One region of the Pueribacillus theae genome, then DNA from elsewhere that is predicted to be linked to it. Evidence: riboswitches for the same ligand, from Rfam matches in the RefSeq annotation. Region 1 holds a riboswitch; each other region holds the start of a gene.
The links. Region 1 has a riboswitch for thiamine pyrophosphate ahead of DCC39_RS14920 (ABC transporter substrate-binding protein). Riboswitches for the same ligand answer to the same signal wherever they lie in the genome.
Positions count from the first base shown of each region.

Region 1 (2,203 bases):
TTCCCATCATCATGACAACAGCCAATATAAGGAGTCCGCCCATTAATGACACATTTCCGATCATAATTCCCATAATTAATACGGAAACAAAAACTGCCGTCAATGGTTCGATAACCGTCAACAAGCCCGCCTCGGCAGATGTAATGAAGCTCAAACTCGCCAAATATAAGTAAAACGAAACAAACGTCATCACGACAACAAGGATGACAAGCACCCATTCAGAAATAGAAAAAGAAACCCCCGTTTTCAAAGGATTTGTTTTTAAACTTAAAGCAACGCTTCCAATAAGCATTGACCACATTGTAATCACAGTGGAGCTATACCTTTGAATAAGTTTCATCGGCTGCAATGTATAATAACAAAGAGCAAAAGCTGAAACAACACCCCAAAAAAGAGCCATACCTGAAATGGAAAGCTTGGTTATATCCCCATTTGTCACTAATAAAAATAGTCCAATAAAAGTTAGAACGAGCGCAAGCAATTCTTTTTTAACAGGATATCTTTTTGCTTTGAAACATGCAAAAATAAGAAGAAGCGACGGGGCTAAATATTGTAAAATTGCTGCCGTTGCTGCATTGCTATGTTTGATCGCGGCAAAAAAAGAATACTGTAAACCTAATAATCCAAATACCGCAAAAGCAAGAAGTGTGAAAGAGTCCCTCTTATTTCTCCAAATCGTAAAGATCGACTTCCGCTGTTTCGTCATATACAAAAATAACAATAGGATTACCCCAGAAAAAAAGAGCCTGGTGATGATAATCCAGTCAAGCGTCATGTCAGTTGTTCGGAATAAATAATCCACAACATTCCCCTGAATTCCCCACAAGGCTGCTGCACTTACCGCCATTGCTATTCCTTTTAAACGAAGTTGGTTCGTTCTGTTCATAGCTTATCGATCTCCAAAAGCCCCTTGAAGGGTGTAGTTGTATCCATCTATTCCAATCATACATGTTACTAAAGAAAACTTAAACTACATGTTGAAGTACCTCTATTAAGAAAAACGCTGATGCATCCTCTTTTGAAATTAGAAGTGGGAAGTTGGGCTCATTGTAATTTACATTTCTCCCAGTTTTATTTGTCGTTCTATCGTTTCTGGGGTATGATGATATAACAAACATTTACACTAGGGGTGCTAGTAAGCTGAGAGAAGGATTGGAATCCTTTAACCCTTTGAACCTGACCTGGCCAATACCAGCGTAGGGAAGTGAAGGCATTGTTTCTACGAATTTATTTCGTCTACAACAACGGATTCCTCTCTACGAGCGAATCCGTTTTATTATTTTTCGAGGGGGAATACTTAATGGAAAAATTGACAGTGGGACTGGAATGGTTTATAAATCCCGACCATCTTCCGATGATGATCGGATTGGAAAAAGGTTGGTTTCAAGACGCAGGGCTAAAGATTGAAATGGTAGAGCCTGAAGAGCATTTTGATGCGATCGATGAGATGAAGGCAGGTAAAATGGATATCGCGATTACAGAGCCTCTTCATCTCGTAGAGGATCGTGCAGCCGGTGAAGATGTAGTTGGATTTGCAAGATTTCTACATACAAATGGTGGTGTCATGTATATAAAAGGAAAAGAAATTAACCGGCCAAAGGATCTCATTGGCAAACGAATTCAATATCCTGGCGCGCCGGGCCTCGGCGGGCTTGCCATCGTAAAGACAATGGTAGAATCTGACGGAGGCTCTTGCAGCATTGAAGATTTTATCCCTGTTAACAACGGCTTTTACCATACAGAAGCGTTAGAAAAAGATTTGGCGGACGCAGCTACGCTTATTTTTAAAAATTTTGAAGTTACTGAAGCAAAATTAAAAGGCCTTAATGTTGATTATTTTGCATTAAAGGATTGGGGGATACCGGACTTTTGCCAGCTTATTTTTATTACTTCTTCAGAAATTTTAAATAGTAAAAAAGAAACACTTAAAAAATTTGTAAAAATCATCCGAAAAGCCATCGACTTTATTTATGAAAACGAAGAAGAAGCAAAAAGGATATACTTTGACTACACAAAAACAGAATCAAATGATGAGTTGGCAATTGAAACAGCTAATGCGACGATCCCTTGTTTCACTTATGACTTTTCCATGTCTTCCGATTATTACGGCCAATTGCAAAACTGGTTAAAGAAAACAGGCAAAATTAACGAAGCGATTGATCCTGCAAAGTATTGGACAAACAAATTAAACCTATAAAACGGC
Region 1 is NZ_QCZG01000037.1:31,367-33,569, reverse strand. It holds gene DCC39_RS14925 (DMT family transporter) at 1-886, opposite strand, end outside; TPP riboswitch at 1,116-1,220, shown strand; gene DCC39_RS14920 (ABC transporter substrate-binding protein) at 1,301-2,197, shown strand.

Region 2 (2,203 bases), on a different contig from region 1:
CTTCAATAATAATCGATAAGTTGTATGGATTTAATATGCCCAAACCCGTTCCGATTGGAGATGCTCCGGGCATAACTGCCGCTGCTCCAGCCTCTTCCAACCGTTTGCACAAAATAGGATCATCTGATGTGTACGGCAATACGACGAAACCCTCTTTAACCAATTGTTCCGTCGCTTTTAACGTTTCTACAGGATCAGGCAAAAGCGTTCTCTCGTTTGCACAGATTTCAACTTTAATCCAATTGCTTAATCCTGTGGCACGAACAAGCCTTGCAATTCTAATGGCTTCTTCTGCGTTGCTTGCCCCTGACGTGTTAGGCAAGTATCGAAAAGTTTTCCCTTCCAAATGCTGTAATATTGCATCTTCCTCAGGATGCTCAAGATTGACTCTTCGGATCGCAAATGTTAAAACTTCTGTACCCGAGGCAGCAATAGCTTCATTTTGAATATACGGATTTGCAAAACGCCCAGTCCCTAAAAAGAGCCTTGATGATAATTCCTCGCCAGCAATTTTGAATGAATCATTCAACTCGTTTACCCTCCTCCAACAAAATGTACTAGTTCAATTGACATTCCATCTTCAATGCCCGTCTCGCTCCATCTTTCTCGATCAATCACCTTTCCATCAACTTCAGCAACGACAAGATTATTTTCAAGCTTATAGTGCGCTACGACATCTAAAAGAGTTTTCACATGATCGAAATGCTCTTCTTCCCCATTAATTCTTAGCACCGCCATTATGTTTCACACTCCTTAATTTTTCGTATAAACGCTTCACACGTACCTTTTACATCGCTGCTTCCGACTACTTCACTAATGACGCATACACTTTTGCCACCGGCATTCAGCACCTCATCAACATTATGCAGTTTGATGCCGCCAATAGGGACAAATGGGATTTTAATTTCGTTTGCTACTTCCCTTAAGTAACTTACTGTAACAGGTTCAACGACATCTTCTTTACTTTTCGTTGGAAAAATGGGACCAACCCCGATATAATCGGCACCGTTTCTTTCTGCTTCCCGTGCTTGCTCAATCGAATGCGTAGAGATTCCTATGATTTTATCTCCTACAAGTTTACGGGCTTCCACTAACGGCAGATCGTCTTGTCCTAGATGAATACCGTCAGCACCAACAGCTAATGCAACATCAATATGATCATTTACAATGAAAGGAACATCAAATTCATTCGTTAGCTCCCGCAGCATTTTAGCTTTTTCCAATACTTGTTTTTTTGTACTTTTTTTATCTCTTAGTTGAATGAAGTCGGCTCCCCCTTCCATTGCTTCACGCATCACTTCTTTAAGCGTCCGTGATGGATGGAATTCTTCTCCGGTAATGACATATAATCTGAATCTTTTCAAATTTATACCTCCATTCATCCATAAAAATAAAAACCATAATCATGGAGAGCGGATTATGGTGATAAACAACGAGTTATAAACATCTCGACTTCCCTCCGCTGGCACCATCCAGATCAGGTTATGAGGGTAAAAGGATGACCTCCTTTTTCTCAGCTCTCCGCACCCCTAGTCTTTGAAAATATGAAATTAACCTTATTATGTCAAATAACTTCTGAAAAAACAATCTTTACATATACAGGCTAGCAAGTAAAATGCCTAAATTATCATAGTATATTTCATCAAATTGTAACAATGGCAAGGGATTCACACCCATCCCGACCTCAATTGTAAACCCTGACCTCTTCCATTCTTGGATAAACCAATCCTTATATCCTGCGTAACTGTCAAGATAACGTACAGGTTTATATCCACTTGCTCTCGCGAATTCTGAAACGATTGTTTCAGCGATTGGTGGTTCAAATCCTTCAAATCCCCAATAAATTTCTTTTCCTTGAGAATGGAATGCCAAAACACGATCAAAGTTGCGCCTTTTCGTCAAGTTAGCGATTGCAATTGATTCAGGTTCACTTAACGGCTTTTGTCCGGGATAATCTCTTGGACCCGGTTCCTTCGGTTTTCTTTCTTTCTCAATACTCCACCTTGCTGGAAATTGGTTATTTAAATCTATCCCCCTGATATTTGCCTTCCACCCTGAGAACTCCTTGCTTCCATTATTTAATTTCAAAACATTGCTTTTGTAAGGTTCCTCATCGGGAGGGCCATATAAAACAAGATTTACGCCATCCGGGTTCACCATCGGCACGATCGATAGAAAAGTTTTTTCATACAACGAAAGTGAA
Region 2 is NZ_QCZG01000001.1:8,744-10,946, reverse strand. It holds gene DCC39_RS00080 (thiazole synthase) at 1-529, opposite strand, end outside; gene thiS (sulfur carrier protein ThiS) at 535-738, opposite strand; gene thiE (thiamine phosphate synthase) at 738-1,364, opposite strand; TPP riboswitch at 1,438-1,541, opposite strand; gene DCC39_RS00065 (M14 family metallopeptidase) at 1,591-2,203, opposite strand, start outside.
Region 2: it holds a riboswitch for thiamine pyrophosphate, as region 1 does, so the genes downstream of both, thiE (thiamine phosphate synthase) here and DCC39_RS14920 (ABC transporter substrate-binding protein) in region 1, are expected to answer to the same signal.

Region 3 (2,203 bases), on a different contig from region 1:
ACGATATAAAGGTGAAGCAAGTATGGACCTTGAGTTTTTGAGACATGCATTGACAGAAGAAAATATTAAAGAATTTCTTGAACAATATCGAGCGCTAGGGCCGCTTCCAGGTATTTTTCTGCCTTTTTTGGAAGCTTTCATGCCATTTTTGCCGTTATTTATTTTTGTTGCAGGCAATGCTTTCGTTTACGGCCTTTGGCTTGGTTTTCTTTATTCTTGGGTAGGTACAAGCATTGGAACTGTTCTCGTTTTTTTTGTTATTCGAAGGTTTGCGAGGCATCGAATTCTTCGATTCATTTCGAAATTGAAAAAAGTCCAGCAAACAATGCATTGGTTTGAGCGAAGAGGCTTTGGTGTCGTGTTTTTGATTTTTTGTTTTCCTTTTACCCCCTCATCGTTAGTTACTGTTGTTGTGGGGCTTTCCCAAATGAATGCGATCAGTTTTATGCTTGCAGCTTTTTTAGGGAAAATGGTGATGATCTTTATCGTTTCTTTTATTGGCCACGATTTTTTTGATTTGCTTAAAGATCCCGTTCAGCTTATCCTTGTTTCTGCTCTTACATTTATTTTATGGCTGGGCGGAAAGTATTTGGAAATGAAGTTGAAACAGAAAACAATTCAGAAGAACAAAAAAGAAATAGAATAGCGGCAAACTAAAGGACGGTTAGATCGATCAAAGCCAATTAACGAAGTAACCCCTTTATGCAATCGACGCATAAAGGGGTTATGATTTTGTTATTTTAGAGTGGATTGCTTGCTTTGTTTTTTTGATAGCCAAGTTTCTTTCGTGTAAGCCATTTCCCAAAATGCAAGTTCATATTCTTTGGCGATGACAAACTGTTCTTTGATCTTTTCCTTTTCTTTTCCGCTTGCATCCTGTGCAAGTTGGTCCATCAGATCGATTTGCTCTTCGGTCGATGTTTGGAACCAGTCGCTTGCATAAGTATGGAGCCAATTTTGGTAAATTTGTTCGTTCGGTTTCGCGTTCATGTTCTTTTTGCCAATATCAGCATATAACCAATAGCATGGAAGCATCGCAGCGACCGTTTGTGCCAAACTGCCGGAGAGAGCCGCACGGTACAGATGTGATGTGTAAGCATAAGCGGTAGGGGCGGGTTTAAAATTCTTCATCTCTTCGTCAGTAATGTTTAACAGATTCGCATGTTCCTGATGGACGGTTAGTTCCGCTTGGGCGGTAAGCTTCGCTTTTTCAGCCAGCATGGCGGAAACTTGGAAGTCATCTGCTTGTGCGGCAGCCATGGCATGGACCTTTCCAAAATGCTTCAAGTAGTAAATGTCTTGGAGAATATAATATTTAAACGTTTCCAACGGCAAGTCACCGTTCACAATCCCTAAGACGAACGGGTGATTCAAACTTTGCTCCCAACTATCCTTTGTCGCTTGTCGCAGTTCCTCTGTAAAACGCATATAAAAATCCTCCTTTTTTGTTTCACCTGAAAAGGAGGAATAGATGACTGATCACACCATTCTTGTACCGTTAAAGGTTGTTCAAAAAGTCCGGGAACGATAGGCTGCGAATCTCTTCGTCAGCTTGCTCTTCCGCTCCTCACGTATCCTACAAACATACGCTGCGGTGCTCAGAGCTACGCTTCCTCGACCTTCTTGCCTCTCGTTGTCCTCCTTTTTGAACACGCACTTATTGGCAAACAGTACAAATCGAACGTCCACTTTCCTCCGCTGGTTTTAACCAGTTCAGGTTCTAAGGGTCTTAAAGTCCACTTTAATCTCAGCCTTTTAAAAAGGCACCCCTAGCGGAAACAAATGATTTAATTTTCTATCAGTTTATCATACTGTGGCTAATTGTCAAATTGTTCTTTGGAAAAAATGTCAGCGAATTCGTTAGACATTAAAAGAATTTCTTTTTTCCTTGTTCTTCTTTTAAAATTTCAACAGCTTCGCGAAAACGTTGGGAATGGACGATTTCGCGCTCACGCAGAAAAGCTAAACCGTCATTAAGATCCGGATCATCTGACATGTCAATAAGCCATTGGTAGGTTGCACGGGCTTTTTCTTCTGCGGCAATATCTTCATATAAATCTGTGATTGGGTCACCTTTTGCTTGAATATATGCCGCTGTCCACGGTACTCCAGCAGCGTTATGGTAGAATAGGTCTTTGCCATGGTCGGCGAAATGGTCACCAAGACCTGCTTCTTTCAATTGTTCGGGTGTTGCATCTTTCGT
Region 3 is NZ_QCZG01000005.1:79,743-81,945, forward strand. It holds gene DCC39_RS04090 (TVP38/TMEM64 family protein) at 23-646, shown strand; gene tenA (thiaminase II) at 736-1,428, opposite strand; TPP riboswitch at 1,674-1,781, opposite strand; gene DCC39_RS04100 (manganese catalase family protein) at 1,868-2,203, opposite strand, start outside.
Region 3: it holds a riboswitch for thiamine pyrophosphate, as region 1 does, so the genes downstream of both, tenA (thiaminase II) here and DCC39_RS14920 (ABC transporter substrate-binding protein) in region 1, are expected to answer to the same signal.

Region 4 (2,203 bases), on a different contig from region 1:
ACGAGATCGCTTCGTTGTCCGGAAACTTTGCAGCCGTATCTTTCAACATTTGCTGGATTGGAATATCGATTTCTTTAGAAATGTTTTCAGGATAATGCTTTAGCCATCGTTTCTCTGTTGCTACCATTTTACCAACACCTTTCAAAACATTTAAATAGTTTGAATATATTACTATATTACCATTAATTTAATAAATGCAACACTTGTTTTCTCCCTTCATACATAAAATCCCTTGCCAGATCATGATCAGCAAGGGATTGAAACAATCTTATTCAGTTGTAAGCACTTCTTTATTTTGAATCAACCGAGGTGAAGCGATAAATAGACCGCTCATTATAATGGCGCATAAAATAAATGTAAGCACCATGGTTGATCCGTTAATGATAAAAGAGTACCATACGGGCGACATTCCTTCTGGTGCATAAGAACCCCAGAAATAATACCCAGCAATAAAATGAAAGAAATAGCGTGCTACACTCGCTGAAAAAATCGCGAGAATGACTGTAAACAATGCTTGCTTCTTTTGTTGCCTTGAAATCTGTTTCTGGATGTTTCCTACAAAAAACCCTGCAACGCCTACAGCAGCGAACGCCATAAAATACTCAACCAACGCTTGGACTGGATGAAGAATCGAAGCATCCCCCAAAATAACTTGCAGAAACCCCCATAAAAAACCGGAGAAAACACCGGCACGCCATCCCCATCGAAAGGAAACAATAAACACAGGCACCATGGCGAATGATACAGAAATGCCTGGAGCAATCTTTATCGAGGGCAAAAAATCCAACACCATCGCTGCAGCCGCCAAAATCGCCGCTTCAATCAAAACTTGCAACTTCATTTTCCCCATAAAAAAAGCCTCCTATGTGTTAGTAAACGAATCCCATAGGAAGCCAAAGAAACCGGACAAATCTCATGTTTCTTCAAAGCTCATCACATCCCTACGCTAGTACTAACTAACAGGTTCAAAGGGTCAGAACAAATTGTTCAATCTCAGCCCAATGGCTCCCCTTGTGATACGTTTTTAGTTATCTATTATTATAGTATAAATTACTTGTTTCCTCAATCAACTTTGATTACAGCTTTACCTTTTCTTTGTCCGTTTGCATGTTTTTCATGCGATTCACAGCAGCGAGATAAGCCTTCGCGCTTGCTTCAAGCACGTCAACACTAATGCTGCGTCCACGGCTGATTGTATCGCCCGTTTTAATTTCGACAAAGACTTCCCCCTGTGCGTCTTGTCCTTGAGTTACTGACACAATTTTATAATCCAATAGTTCGATCTCTTCATTAACGATTCGATCAATCGCATTAAAGATGGCATTCACAGAACCATTACCGGTCGCTTTTTCTTCGTAAACATTTTCATCATGAGTCAAAAGTTCAACCGTTGCTGTTGGTTCATTTAACGTGTCATATGAAATCGCCATATTTCTAAGTTTGTAATATTCGACTTCGTTTTTCGTCTGATCATCCACTAACGCGATAATGTCATCATCCAAAATTTCCTTTTTGCGATCGGCCAAATCTTTATATTTCTTAAAGATAGCTCTCAATTCGTCTTCATTCACTTGATAGCCAAGCTCAATTAATTTTTCTTTTAACGCATGGCGACCGGAAAGCTTGCCAAGAATGAGCGGTGTTTCTTCTAATCCGATCGTTTCCGGCTTCATGATTTCATATGTCGTTTTATCTTTAAGTACGCCGTCCTGGTGGATGCCTGAAGCATGGGCGAACGCATTCGCACCAATAACTGCTTTATTTGCAGGGATCGGCATGCCGGTTACACGGCTAACCAATTTACTAGTTTTTGCGATTTCTTTTAAATTCATTGAGGTTCTTTTTTGGAAATAATCGTACCGGGTTTCAAGGGCTAATGCGATTTCTTCCAATGCGACGTTCCCAGCACGTTCTCCGATGCCGTTAATGCAGCCTTCAACTTGCGTCACGCCGGCTTCAATGGCTGCCAAAGAGTTGATTGTGGCCATACCAAGATCATCATGGCAGTGGCAGCTTAAAATCACATTTTCAACTCCCTTTACACGCTCTTGGATGATTTTAAATCGCTCGGCATATTCCCATGGCGTAATATAGCCTGTTGTATCCGGGAAATTTAAGACGGTTGCTCCAACTTCAATGACTTTTTCAGCAACTTTACAAATAAAATCCAAATCAGAACGTGTAGAGTCTTCACAAGAAAACT
Region 4 is NZ_QCZG01000014.1:64,137-66,339, reverse strand. It holds gene DCC39_RS08560 (long-chain-fatty-acid--CoA ligase) at 1-127, opposite strand, end outside; gene thiT (energy-coupled thiamine transporter ThiT) at 269-850, opposite strand; TPP riboswitch at 922-1,022, opposite strand; gene DCC39_RS08550 (2-isopropylmalate synthase) at 1,077-2,203, opposite strand, start outside.
Region 4: it holds a riboswitch for thiamine pyrophosphate, as region 1 does, so the genes downstream of both, thiT (energy-coupled thiamine transporter ThiT) here and DCC39_RS14920 (ABC transporter substrate-binding protein) in region 1, are expected to answer to the same signal.